4 regions of the Streptomyces sp. WAC04114 genome follow, and region 1 is predicted to be linked to each of the others. Evidence: riboswitches for the same ligand, from Rfam matches in the RefSeq annotation. Region 1 holds a riboswitch; each other region holds the start of a gene.
What was found. Region 1 has a riboswitch for cobalamin ahead of K4G64_RS17715 ((2Fe-2S) ferredoxin domain-containing protein). Riboswitches for the same ligand answer to the same signal wherever they lie in the genome.
Positions count from the first base shown of each region.

Region 2: another riboswitch for cobalamin. It lies ahead of K4G64_RS11090 (ribonucleoside-diphosphate reductase subunit alpha); the one in region 1 lies ahead of K4G64_RS17715 ((2Fe-2S) ferredoxin domain-containing protein).
Region 3: another riboswitch for cobalamin. It lies ahead of K4G64_RS03660 (hypothetical protein); the one in region 1 lies ahead of K4G64_RS17715 ((2Fe-2S) ferredoxin domain-containing protein).
Region 4: another riboswitch for cobalamin. It lies ahead of K4G64_RS05690 (energy-coupling factor ABC transporter permease); the one in region 1 lies ahead of K4G64_RS17715 ((2Fe-2S) ferredoxin domain-containing protein).

Region 1 covers NZ_JAIGQA010000059.1:1,627-4,950, reverse strand. The annotation lists gene K4G64_RS17720 (ABC transporter substrate-binding protein) at 1-979, opposite strand, end outside; gene K4G64_RS17715 ((2Fe-2S) ferredoxin domain-containing protein) at 1,132-1,563, opposite strand; cobalamin riboswitch at 1,603-1,797, opposite strand; gene K4G64_RS17710 (superoxide dismutase) at 2,020-2,661, opposite strand; gene K4G64_RS17705 (Fur family transcriptional regulator) at 2,851-3,324, shown strand, end outside.
Region 2 covers NZ_JAIGQA010000029.1:15,467-18,790, reverse strand. The annotation lists gene K4G64_RS11090 (ribonucleoside-diphosphate reductase subunit alpha) at 1-2,057, opposite strand, end outside; cobalamin riboswitch at 2,181-2,325, opposite strand; partial or broken gene K4G64_RS40065 (GNAT family N-acetyltransferase) at 2,364-2,456, opposite strand; gene mctP (monocarboxylate uptake permease MctP) at 2,682-3,324, opposite strand, start outside.
Region 3 covers NZ_JAIGQA010000006.1:69,063-72,386, forward strand. The annotation lists partial or broken gene K4G64_RS39810 (GNAT family N-acetyltransferase) at 1-133, shown strand, start outside; gene K4G64_RS03655 (ferric reductase-like transmembrane domain-containing protein) at 272-1,258, opposite strand; cobalamin riboswitch at 1,469-1,714, shown strand; gene K4G64_RS03660 (hypothetical protein) at 1,842-2,705, shown strand; gene K4G64_RS03665 (cysteine synthase family protein) at 2,702-3,324, shown strand, end outside.
Region 4 covers NZ_JAIGQA010000011.1:33,033-36,356, reverse strand. The annotation lists gene K4G64_RS05695 (serine/threonine-protein kinase) at 1-1,440, shown strand, start outside; cobalamin riboswitch at 1,569-1,754, shown strand; gene K4G64_RS05690 (energy-coupling factor ABC transporter permease) at 1,784-2,485, shown strand; gene K4G64_RS05685 (energy-coupling factor ABC transporter substrate-binding protein) at 2,482-2,856, shown strand; gene cbiQ (cobalt ECF transporter T component CbiQ) at 2,863-3,324, shown strand, end outside.

The sequences.
Region 1 (3,324 bases):
CCGGGTGGATCTGGCGGGCCAGGGACTCCACGGCGGCCGGCACCCGGACGCCCAGCACCGTGGACGACAGGGGCAGCACGGCGAACCGCTTGTTCCTGATGGCAGGTACGTCCTTGAGCGCCGGGTTCGACAGCAGGAACTTCTTCTTGTCCTCGACCGACTGGTCGCCGTAGTCGTAGATGACGATGACCTCGGGCGCCCGCTCGGCCACCTGCTCGAACGACACGTCGCCGAACGCCTTGTCCACATCGGCGAAGAGGTTCACCGCGCCCGCCTGCTTGATCATCTCGTTGCCGATGCCCGCCCCGCCGGCGGTGAAGGCGGTCTTGTCGCCGCTGTCGTAGACGAAGAGCTTGACCGGCGTGACTCCGGCGAGCTTGCTCTCGACCGTGTCGAGGGTGGCGTGGAGCTTCTTCAGCTCCTTGTCGGCTCGTTCCGGCACCCCGAAGATCTTGGCCACGTTCCGGATCTCCCGGTCCATCGAGTCCATGGTCACGGGCCCGGAGGGGCATTCCTCGATGTTCAGGTAGGAGTTGATCCCGGCTTTGGACAAGGCGTCGCGGCTGCGGCCCTCCTTCTCGTCGAAGGTGCTGGCGAAACCGCCGTAGGCGAAGTCGGGTTCGGCGGCCAGCAGCGTTTCGAAGGACGGGTACTCCTTCGCGATGACCTTGATGCCGCCGTACGCGTCCTGGTACTCGGGGAGGATCTTGTCGTCGAGGTAGGCCGTGCCCACCATCGACTTCTCCAGGCCCAGCGCCAGCATGACCTCGGTCGCGTGCTGGTTCAGCGACACCGCGCGTTGCGGAGGACGCTGATAGGTCGTCTTCACACCGCAGTTGGAGAGGGTGACGGGGAAGCCGTCGACGGCGGAGCCCGCCTGCGCGGCGTCGTCCCGGGTGGCGCTCCCGCCACAGCCGGATATCAGCAGGGCCGCGGCGGCGATCGCCGACAGCAGGGACATCGGGCGCTTGCCCATCATGGAATGGGTCCTCTCACCGCGGGGTGGAACGGGAACGGTCCGGACTGGCTGGTGGTCCGGAGGACGGCCGGGTATGACAGCCGGCCGGAGTGGCTGAAATCGATCGCGTCGGGGCGATCAGGGCGGGTCTGGTGGGGTCGGGAGTCGTCGAGTCAGTCGCGTCGAGTCAGGCGCGGCAGCTGTCGAGCCGCCGCGGCAGCCGATGACACGGAGTTCCCGGCCCGGGCACGCCGAGGCGGGGTGAAGAGGTAGAGGTCCAGGATGTCCGGCAGTTCCGCGATGCCCGGTCCGCCCGCCCGTACCCAGGCGGCGATGTCCTCGGTCGCGGCGGGATCGTTGACGAGGCCGAACCAGACCGGACGGCCACCGGCGGCACGCCCCTCGGACGAAGGCTGCACGACGATCACATTCGCCTGCTCGCACACGTCGAGACACTCGGTGACCCGGACCGGGGCGTCCTCGGCCAGACGCGCGGTCTGCTCACCGTGGTCCACACCGGTCACCTTCGGACTGCCGCAGCAGCAGTCCCGGCACACCACGACCCGGCACGGCACCGCACCGTCCCGCGACACCGCCATGGGCATCCCGACACACCCGCCTCCCCGGGGAAATCCGCCCCAGTCATATCGAGGAGGCGACCGCGTGAGTCTCCTGGCTCTCGGGTCAGTGCTCGTCCCGGCCTTCCCACCCGCGTCCGGGCAGTGGTCTGTTCGGGATCCGCTCGCCGATCACAGTGGCGGTACCGCGCCGGATTCACACCGGCTTCCTCGTTCCGCCGTCGCCTTTGTCGCGGGCCATCATGGCAGAAGGACACGTCATCTCATACGCCCGCGGAGCAATGAGCCGTGGTGAAGCGCGGCACACGACCCGCGCACGAATGCACTGCGCGCTGCCTCCCTTGACCGCGAACCGGGACAGCCGAAGGGCTCCCGCGAGTCATGTCCTCGCGGAAGCCCTTCGTCATACCGCCTGCAAGTGAAGGTTGAGAAGACGATCACGAGCAGGACATCTGCGCCGACGCGGCTACGGCATCACCACGCTCACGGCGCGAGCAGCAGGCTGTCACCGCGTTCCTTGGCGGAGGCGTAGCGCTTGGCGACGTCCTGCCAGTTGACGACCTGCCACATGGCCTCGATGAAGTCGACCTTCTGGTTCTTGTACTGGAGATAGAAGGCGTGCTCCCAGGCGTCGAAGACCAGGATCGGGGTCGAGCCCTGGCCGACATTGCCCTGGTGGTCGTAGACCTGCTCGACGATGAGGCGCCCGCTCAGGGGCTCGTACGCGAGCACACCCCAGCCCGACCCCTGCGTGGTGGCCGACGCCTTGGACAGCTGCGCCTTGAAGTTGGCGAAGGACCCGAAGGACTCGGCGATGGCGTCCGCCAGCTCGCCCACGCCGTCCTTCTCCAGCGGCTCGCCGCCGCCCTCACCGGTCATGTTGTGCCAGTAGATGCTGTGCAGGATGTGGCCGGAGAGGTGGAAGGCCAGGTTCTTCTCCAGGCCGTTGATCGACCCCCACGACTCCTTGTCCCGGGCCTCCGCCAGCTGCTCCAGCGTGTCGTTGGCGCCCTTGACGTAGGCCGCGTGGTGCTTGTCGTGGTGCAGCTCGATGATCTCCGGGCTGATGACCGGAGCGAGCGCCGAGTAGTCGTACGGAAGCTCCGGGAGGCTGTACACCGGCATGTCCAACGTCCTCCGACATAATTGCGAATGGTATGCAGTTGCACGCTAACAGCAAAAGAGGTCGCACGCTGATCAGGAATTGGTCCTAGGACCGCGGTCGCGTCGCACAGCCAGGGGGCGTTCGTACTGTTGCAAGAGACTCGTGACCAGCGGCCGGAGACCGTACAGCCGGAGCACCGCGCCTCATTGATGCGACACGGACTGCGCTGCACACCGGGCCGTCTGCGCATCCTCGCGCTCCTGCATGCATCCGGGCTCCATCTCTCCACCGCCGAGGCCCGTACCGGACTGGCACGGAGGGGGAAGGCCGTCCACACCACCACGGTCTACCGCACCCTGGAAACCCTGGAGGCCGTGGGCCTGGTCCACGCGGTCCCCGGTCCGGGCCCGACGCGCTATGGCATCACGGGCGAGCCGCATCACCACATCGTGTGCGGGCTGTGCGGCCGTGTCGCGGCACTGGCCCGCGAACATCTGACGGAAGCGGTGGGGCGGATCGAGGAGCTGACCGGGCTGCGGCCCGACGCATCGGGATCGCTGCTCGTCTACGGCCGGTGCTCGCGATGCGCCGTCCGAACGAAGGGACGTGACGCAGAGCCGGGAGGGTGCGGAGCTGCGTCCGAGGACTGGACGTGTCAGGCAAGACGGCGCCCCGCACCCTCT
Region 2 (3,324 bases), on a different contig from region 1:
TAGAGGGCGCGCACGTCCTCGGGGATCCAGGCGAAGTCCTGCACCGAGCCGCTGGCCTCGCGCAGGGCCTCCCGGCTGCGGGCGTCCCACACGCCGAGCCGCTTGAGCTCGTCCACCAGGTAGGAGTTGACCTGGAGGAACTCGCCCGACAGCGTCTCGCGCTTGAACAGGTTGGACACCTGCGGCTCGATGCACTCGTACACGCCCGCGATCGAGGCGATGGTGGCCGTGGGGGCGATCGCGAGGAGCAGCGAGTTGCGCATGCCGGTCGTGGCGATGCGCTCCCGCAGCGCCGCCCAGCGCTCCGGCCAGGTCAGCTCCACGTCGTAGTGGTCCGGGTGCAGCACGCCCCGGGCCGTACGGGTCTTCTCCCAGGCCGGCAGCGGGCCACTCCGCTCGGCGAGGTCGGCGGAGGCCTCGTACGCGGCGAGCATGATCCGCTCGGCGATGCGGGTGGACAGGGCCTTGGCCTCCGGCGAGTCGAAGGGCAGGCGCAGCTTGAAGAAGACGTCCTGGAGGCCCATCGCGCCGAGGCCGACCGGACGCCAGCGGGCGTTGGAGCGGCCCGCCTGCTCGGTCGGGTAGAAGTTGATGTCGACGACCCGGTCGAGGAAGGTCACGGCCGTAACGACGGTCTCGTCAAGACGCTCCCAGTCCAGGTCGCCGGTCGATGTGTCGACAAAGGAACCCAGGTTCACCGAGCCCAGGTTGCAGACCGCCGTCTCCCCGTCGCTGGTGACCTCCAGGATCTCCGTGCAGAGGTTGGAGGAGTGGACGACGTGGCCCGGCTCGGCCGTCTGGTTGGCGGTGCGGTTGGCGGCGTCCTTGAAGGTCATCCAGCCGTTGCCGGTCTGCGCGAGGGTGCGCATCATGCGGCCGTACAGCTCACGGGCGGGCAGGGTCTTCCTCGCCAGGCCCTTCGCCTCGGCCGCCCGGTACGCGGCGTCGAACTCCTCGCCCCACAGGTCGACCAGCTCGGGCACGTCCGAGGGGGAGAACAGCGACCACTGCGCGTCGGCGTTCACGCGCCGCATGAACTCGTCCGGCACCCAGTGCGCCAGGTTCAGGTTGTGCGTGCGGCGGGCGTCCTCGCCGGTGTTGTCGCGCAGTTCCAGGAACTCCTCGATGTCGGAGTGCCAGGTCTCCAGGTACACCGCGGCCGCGCCCTTGCGCCGGCCGCCCTGGTTCACGGCGGCGACCGAGGCGTCGAGGGTCTTCAGGAACGGGACGATGCCGTTGGAGTGCCCGTTGGTGCCGCGGATGAGCGAACCGCGGGCGCGGATGCGGGAGTAGGCGACGCCGATGCCCCCGGCGTGCTTCGACAGCCGGGCCACCTGGTGGTACCGGTCGTAGATGGAGTCCAGCTCGTCCTTGGGGGAGTCGAGGAGGTAGCAGGACGACATCTGCGGGTGCCGGGTGCCCGAGTTGAACAGGGTGGGGGAGGAGGGGAGGTAGTCGAGGCGGCTCATGAGCCCGTACAGGGCCGCGACCTCCTCCAGCGCGCGGGTGGTGTCGTCCTCGGCGAGGCCGCTCGCCACCCGCAGCATGAAGTGCTGGGGCGTCTCGACGACCTTGCGGGTGATCGGGTGCCGGAGCAGGTAGCGGCTGTGCAGCGTGCGCAGGCCGAAGTAGCCGAAGCGGTCGTCGGCGCCGGTGTCGATCAGGTCGTCGAGCCGGGCCGCGTGCAGCCGGACGAACTCGGCGGTGCGGTCGGCGATGAGGCCCTCGCGGTGGCCGACCGCCACGGACTCGGTGAAGGACGTGACGCCCTGCGAGGCGGCCTCCTCGCGGATGCCGATGGTCAGCAGCCGGGCGGCCAGCCGGGAGTAGGCGGGGTCCTCGGAGATCAGACCGGCCGCGGCCTCCGTCGCCAGCTCCCGCAACTCCGCCTCGTCCGCGGCGGCGGACCGGCCGCGCAGCGCTGCGGCGGCGACCCGGCCGGGGTCGGCGTCGGGGAGGTCGGCGGTCAGCTCGGTCAGGGTACGCAGCAGCGCGGTACCGGGAGCGTCCTGCTCCTCCTCGGCGGCTGAGACCGGTTCGGCTGGCGCGATGGTCACGTGGGGCTCTCCCTCGCTCGGCACGGGGGCCTCGTCGAGGGCAGGGGGCAGCACACGAGCGCACGCGGCGTCGCGTCCACCGGCCCATTCCACGAGGCCCGGACGTCAGGGCACACCGGCCGGGTGGCCGGGTGCGCTGTCGGCAGGTCCTCGGACTGACGCCCATGCGCCTGTACGGGCATGGGTACACCGTTGCGGGACAGTTCCGGATTCACACCGGATTCCCCTGCGGCGACAGCGAGCATGAGCATACATCTTGTGTTGGGTTCGGTTGGCACCCCCAGATGTTGTGTCGCGGTGGTGTCGGAGCGTCAACTCGTAGGTGAGGAGAGTGATGCCCGGAAGCTCCGGGAGGGGGTTCCGGTCCCGCTCGGGGGTGCGAGTGGAGCCCAGTCGTTCCGTCGTCGGGACAGGCCCCAGCCGTCAGGTCGCCGAGGCTCCTGCATTCGGTGGGTTCCGCACGGCGGACCAGGAAGTCCGTGCAGTGAGTGGGTACGACAGCGGACCGCCGTTGTGCTTGATGCCGGCGGCCCGCTGCGGGTGTTGTGTGGTTGTTCGTGCCCAGGCGGCGGGGCCGCACGGTGATACGGCCTCGCGCCCCTGGGCAGGCGCGCTCAGGCTGCGCTAGTGGCTCGTCCCCGCGGTCGCCGGCGGGAGTTCCACCTGGACCCCGGGGTCGCCCGCGTCCGCCGTGTAGTCCTCCGGCTTGGTCTCGTCGACGCCGTCGGGGGCCTTCAGGGCCTTCAGGGCGAAGGTCAGGACGACCGTCACCACCGCGTTCAGGACGAACGCCGTGAGGCCGATGTAGCCGATCTCGCCGATGCCCGGGATCTCCTTCGCGGAGCCGCCGAAGTGCTTCTGGGTCGGGGAGGCGACGCCGTACGCGGCGACCGTGCCGTAGATCATGCCGACCGCCCAGCCCGCGAGCAGGGCCCAGCGGTGGAACCAGCGGGTGAACAGGCCGCCGACCAGCGCCGGGAAGGTCTGCAGGATCCAGATGCCGCCCAGCAGCTGGAAGTTGATGGCGACCGTCTTGTCCATGGTGAGGACGAAGGCCAGCGCGCCGACCTTCACCAGCAGGGAGACCAGCTTGGAGACCTTGGTCTCCTGGGCCGGAGTGGCGTCCGGCTTGATGAAGTCCTTGTAGATGTTGCGGGTGAACAGATTCGCGGCCGCGATGGACATGATGGCCGCGGGCACCAGCGCGCCGATGCCGATCGCCGCGAACGCCACGCCCGCGAACCAGTCCGGGAACATCGTCTCGAAC
Region 3 (3,324 bases), on a different contig from region 1:
GCCCTGGGCCATGGCCTTCTACCATCGGCAGGGCTGGCCCCAGGCCACCCACCCGTGCCCCGACGGCAAGGCCGTCATCGTCTTCCTCGGCCCTCGCCACCCTGCCCGCGGACTCGTCCCGCTACCGCTCTGAGCCGTCCAGGCAGACGGCGATGCGACAGGCACCTCGGCGCCGGACGCCCTCTCGTCCCGCCTCGACCAAGCCGTCACGGTACCTCTCCGGGAGATTCGCCCCGGGGTTCCCCGCCGCTCCCGGATGTGCGGCCGTGGATCACTCGGGCTCGTGCGCGTGCGGACTCGTCGCGGGCGGCTCGGCCGGGCGTTCCCGGCCACCGTCGCGGCCGGACGCCACCACGAGGACGAGGCCCACCACGACGGCGCCCGCGGCCACCCGGCCGACGGCCCGGACCGTCCAGCCCGGCCATGTCACGCCCCCGCGCCGAGGTGCGCCCAGTCGCTCGGCGCGCCGGGCGGGACGCAGCAGTCGGGCCATCAGCAGCGCCGCGACGGGGAGTTGCAGCAGCCACAGCACGGTGCGCGGCCACTCGCCGTACCAGACGTTGGTGCCGTACAGCAGGGTGTGCCACACGCTCAGCACGTACACGACGACGACGAAGCGGTGCAGCCGGCGCCAGGTGTTGGCACCGATGCGGTGCCGGACGTAGAACAACAGGCCCAGGGGGATGGCCAGATACAGAGCGCCCTGCCCCAGCGGGATGGCGATCCGGCCGGTGCCGGAGTCGTACCAGCCGGGCACGAACGTGTCGGCGAACCCCGCCCACAACCGCTCGGCCCACGACAACTGCCCCTCGTAGCGAACGAGTTCGGCAGCGAACATCAGCGCGTGCGCGAACATCAGGGCCATCGTGGTGAGGCTCGTGGTGCGGTGCCAGCGTTCCAGCACCTGCCGGGACACCGGCAGCCGGACGGGGCGTGGCCCCGAAAGCAGCAGACCGAGCATGACCGTGCCCCAGGCCCACAGCAGGCCCGACCAGCCGAACGCCTGGCTGAGCAGGTACATCCAGTACGTGCCCGCGTCGTCCATGAACGGCATGACCGCGACCGTCACCGAGTCACCCGACTGCATGCGGGCGTACAGGAACCCGAAGACCCCGACCGTGACCAGGACGGCGGCGCCCGCGTCGGGGAGCGCGGCGCGCAGGTCGGCGCGCAGGTCGACGCGTTCGGGTGGACGCTTGTCACGGGTGGGCGGCGGGGCCGTCGAGTCGTCGTCCTCCGGGGTCGTCTCCGGCAGCATCCTGGTCCTTCCCGGCGTGATCCTCCGAAGGGAGGAGCGGGTCACGTCGACGTACCAGTGTGGCGGGGGTTGCCGGAGAGACGGAGGGGCGCATTCGGCCAGACCGCCGTCCGGAGCGGACGGGGTGCCGCCGGGCCCGACGCGCCACGCGACCGATCGCATCCGGACAACTGACGCTGCGCCCTCTGCCGCGGCGGCGTGAGCCAGCCTACGCTGATGTCCGCAGTCGGTTCGAGCCTCCTGCCCGTCCGGGTCAGGTGGCACGACGCAAGAGGGAACCCGGTGGGAATCCGGGACTGTCCCGCAGCGGTGAGTGGGAACGAAAGCCGTCAACAGCACTGGGCCCGAGTCGGTTGGGGTCCGGGAAGCGACGGCCGGTAGGTGCCCGCCGGTGACCGGTGTCCCCGGTGAGCGAGCCCACGAGTCCGAAGACCTGCCCACTGCGCCCGTACGTGCTGTGCGGGCTGTGCACGGTGACCTCGAGGACTGGGTCGGCGGTACGGACGGGATACCCGCGGGGCACGCCCCCGCACGGTGCCTTCTCCCCGGTCGCATTCCAGGACGCGGACAGGAGGAGGGGTTCGTGACGGGCCGTACCGTCTCCGGTGTCTGCCACGGCACCCTGGGTGAGCTGTACCAGGGACCGCTGCGGGCAGGCCCCGATCCCGACATCGCCGTCGTGTCGTTCCCGGTGGACCGCCACTCCTGGGTGCACTTCACCCACGGGACGGATCCGCCGGACCCGCCGCCGCTCGGGGAGAAGGCCGCGCTCGCGGCCCGGCTCTTCCTGAAGCACTTCGGCCTCACGCTGCCACCGGGCCGTTGGAGCGCCCACTCCGATCTGCGGACGGGCGTGGGGATGGCGAGTTCGACCGCCGACATCGTGGCGGCCCTGCGCTGCCTGTTTAGGCTCTTCGCCCTGCCGTACGACGCGGACCTGGTCCTCGGCGTCCTCGCGGCGATCGAGCGCGCCGACAGCGTCTTCCTCGACGAGTTCGCGCTGTACCTCAGCGGCCGGCACCGGGTGGTGCGGCGTCTGGGCACGGACATCGGCTTCCACACCGCGTACGTCACCGAGCCCGGGACGGTGGACACCGCCGCCGTCACCGACCTGCTGCTGGCGCACTACCGGCGGCACGGGGAGGAGTACCAACGGTGCCTGACCGACTTGCTGAAGGGTTTCGCCTCCGGCGATCCGGCCGCCGTCGCACGGGCGGCCACCACCAGCGCCGCCTTGTCCCAACGGGTGCTGCCCAAGGCGGTGTTCGACCGCATGCTCGCCCACCAGGAGCGGTTCGGCGCCGACGGCGTCTTCGTTGCCCACACGGGCTGCCTGATCGGCTATCTCTTCCCCGGCCGCCCCGACGCCGACCTGAAGTCCGACCTGTCCGCCTTCTTCCACTCGCTCGGCCACCAGTGTTCCTTCGCCCGAGGAGGCTATGGGTGACCCACCCCCACATCGCCGACGCCCTGAAGGTCCCCGATCTCGTCCGGCTCACCGACGGCCTCGTCCTGGTCCGGTTCGAGTCGATGAAGATCTACTCGGCGCTCGCCGCCGTCCGCCACCTGCTGGAGCGCGGCACGATCCGCCCCGGACAGACCCTGATCGACAGCTCCAGCGGCATCTACGCCTATGCCCTGGCGCTGGCCTGTCACCGCTACGGCATGCGCTGCCACATCGTCGCGTCCACCACCGTCGACACCACCACCCGCGCCCAACTGGAGATCCTCGGCACCACCGTGGAACAGGTCAGACCCTCCAAGAACCTCAAGCTGGACCAGGAGTTACGGGTGCGGCGGGTGAAGGAGCTCCTCGCCGGCCGTCCCGACTGGCACTGGATGCGCCAGTACCACGACGACGTCCACTACCTCGGCTACCACGAGGTCGCCGACCTGATCACGGCCGCGTTCCCCCGGGCCGCGCTGACCGTCGTCGGAGGAGTCGGCTCCGGAGCCTCCACGGGCGGCCTCGTGGAGCGCCTGCGCGTCACCGACCCCTCGGTCCGGCTGGTCGGCGTCCAGCCCTTCGGCAGCGTCACCTTCGGCAGCCAGGAGCACCACGACCC
Region 4 (3,324 bases), on a different contig from region 1:
CTGGATGTTGAGATCGGGCGCGGTGGAATGGGAGAGGTCTGGCGCGCGTACGACGAGACGCTCGCCAGAGCGGTGGCCCTCAAGCTGCTGCTCCCCCAGGACACCGATGCCACGGCGACCTCCCGGTTCCGTCTGGAGGCTCAGACCGCCGGGCGTCTCAACCACCCGAACGTGGTCGGCGTCCTGGACTTCGGCGAGTACGACAACCGGCTGTACCTGGTGATGGAGCTGGTCGAGGGCGACAGCCTCGCCGGGGTGCTGACCGGCTCCGGCGCGCTCCCCGCCGAGCAGGTGGCCGATCTGGCCGCACAGGCGTCCGCCGGGCTCGCCGCCGCGCACGGGCAGGGCATCGTGCACCGGGACGTCAAGCCCGCCAACCTGCTGCTGGACACGAACGGCACCCTGAAGATCGGCGACTTCGGCATCGCGCGGTTCCTCGACGACCCGGGCGCCGCGCTCACCGCTACCGGCCAGATCGTCGGCACCGGCCTGTACCTCGCGCCCGAGCGTGCCCTGGGCAAGCAGGCGGGTCCGGCCTCCGACATGTACTCCCTGGGCTGTGTGCTCTACCAGCTCCTCAGCGGGCGCCCGCCGTTCCAGGCCGACACCGCCGTCGCCCTCCTCCACCAGCACCTCGACTCCGCCCCCGTGCCACCCCGCGAGCTCGGTGTCGCCGGACTGCCGCCCGCGTTCGAGAACTACCTCCTCGGCCTACTCGCCAAGCAGCCCGAGGACCGGCCCACCGCCCAGCAGGCCGCCGAATGGTTCGCCGGCGGCGCCTGGCGGGGCCTGCCCGAGCCGCTGCCGGAGGTCTCGCCGCCGCTGCGGCCCAGGACCACGTCCGCGGCGATGCCCGCCGGGCCGGGCCCCTACGCGGGTGCCGGGACCGGCAACCCGACGACGTACGCGCTGCCCGCGACCACGGGGCACCGCAGCGCGGCCCGGACGGCCCAGGCGGGGCGTTCGGGCCGCTCCCGCGGGCGCGGCGGCCTCGGCAACCGGTCGCGACTGGCCGCGACGGCCGCCGCCGCGGCGCTCTTCCTCGCCGCGATGCTCATCGGCATGCGCTGGTTCTCGCCCGACACGACCGCGGAGAGCACGGAGCCCGACGCGTCCCCGAGCGCGAGCAGCCCCGCCGCCACGCCGTCCACCGACTCCGCGTCGTCCTCCTCTTCCGATTCCGATTCCGAGGCCGGTCCCGGGGCCGGTCCGGCGGCCGGGCCGAGGGCGGCCGACGCGCCGGCCACCGGCACCGTGGCCGATGTCACTCCGACCGCGCCGGCCGCTTCCCCGACGCCTGTTGCGCCGGAGCCCGGCGCCACGACTCCGACGCAGGAAGGGGGCCCCGGCGGGCCGGAGCAGCCGCAGCCGGAGAAGCCGGGCCAGGCCGGGGACGACGGGGAAGGCGACGACGACGGGGACGACGGGAGCGACGACTGACGCGGCCCGGACGGCGCACGGCGGACCCCTGACCGGAGCGCGTGGATCAGCCGGGAGATGCGCCGGTGTGCGAGCGGGCGCCCCCTCGCGCGCCCCTTGGGTGGCTTGTCATCGCCCTTACCCCGGCCTTATTGTCACCAGGCCTTGGTGAACGGGAAATCCGGTGTGATGCCGGTGCGGCCCTCGCCACTGTGAATCGGGAAGTCCGGCTCCGGCCCTCACGGGCAGCCACTGGGTCCTTGCGACCCGGGAAGGCGGAGTCCGGGCGGTGGTACCCGTCAGCCAGGAGACCGGCCAAGGCGCGTCAACCATCCACGAGGTGCTGGAGAGGGTCTGCTGAGCCATGCACATAGCCGAGGGTTTCCTTCCTCCGGCGCACGCGGTCGCCTGGGGCGTCGCGTCGGCGCCGTTCGTCGTCCACGGGGTCCGGTCGCTCACCCGTGAAGTGCGCGAGCACCCCGAGAGCACCCTGCTCCTCGGTGCGTCCGGAGCCTTCACGTTCGTCCTGTCCGCCCTGAAACTGCCGTCCGTGACGGGCAGTTGCTCGCACCCTACCGGCACGGGCCTCGGAGCCATCCTGTTCCGGCCGCCCATCATGGCGGTGCTGGGCACCATCACCCTGCTGTTCCAGGCGCTGCTGCTCGCGCACGGCGGTCTGACCACGCTCGGCGCCAACGTCTTCTCCATGGCGATCGTCGGCCCCTGGGCCGGATACGCCGTCTACAAGCTGTTGCGGCGCTCCAACGCGCCGCTGATGGTGGCGGTGTTCTCCGGCGCGTTCGTCGCCGACCTGTCCACCTACTGCGTCACCAGCGTGCAGCTGGCGCTCGCGTTCCCCGACCCGGGCAGCGGATTCCTGGGCGCGCTCGGCAAGTTCGGTTCCATCTTCGCCGTCACCCAGGTCCCGCTCGCGGTGAGCGAGGGGCTGCTGACCGTGCTCGTGATGCGGCTGCTGGTGCAGTCCAGCAAGGGCGAACTGACCCGGCTGGGTGTGCTCCTCGCCAAGAAGCAGACCCGGACCGAGACCGAGGCGGTGGCCCGATGAGCAGGAACACGAAGATCAACCTGGTGCTGCTGTTCGTCGTGGCGGCGCTCGCCGTACTGCCGCTGGCGCTCGGCCTAGGTGACCACAAGGAGGAGCCGTTCGCGGGCGCCGACGGCGAGGCCGAGACGGCGATCACCGAGCTGAAGCCGGACTACGAGCCGTGGTTCTCGCCGCTGTACGAACCGCCGTCCGGTGAGATCGAGTCGGCGCTGTTCTCCCTCCAGGCGGCTCTCGGCGCCGGTGTCCTCGCCTACTACTTCGGGCTGCGCCGGGGCCGTCGGCAGGGCGAGCAGCGGGCGCTGGAGCGGGACGCCGAGGCCGACAGCGCGCTCGCCGGCGCCGCCGGAAAGTCCACCGCGAAGCAGGACTGAGCCCGGGTGCTGCCGATCGACGCGGCGGCGCACAGCAGTCGCTGGCGCCGCCGCCATCCCGTGGACAAGGCCGTGCTCGGGCTCGGCCTCACCGTACTCGCGATCTCGCTGCCGCCCTGGCCGGGCGCGGCCCTGGTCCTCCTGACCGCCCTGGTGGTGCTGCTGGGGCCGGCCGGGGTGCCCGGGCGGCGGCTGTGGCGGGCCTACCGGGTGCCGCTGGGCTTCTGCGTGACCGGTGCGGTCACGCTGCTGGTCCAGGTGGGCGGGCCGGGGGGGTTCGTCTCGCTCGCGGACGACGGGCCGCTGAGGGCCGGGGAGTTGCTGCTGCGCACCTCGGCGGCCTCCCTGGGCGTGCTGCTGTTCGCCTTCACCACGCCCATGTCCGATCTGCTGCCCCGTCTGGTCCGGGCCGGGGTCCCCGCGCCGGTCGTCGACGTCGCGCTCGTGACGTACCGGATGAGCTTCCTG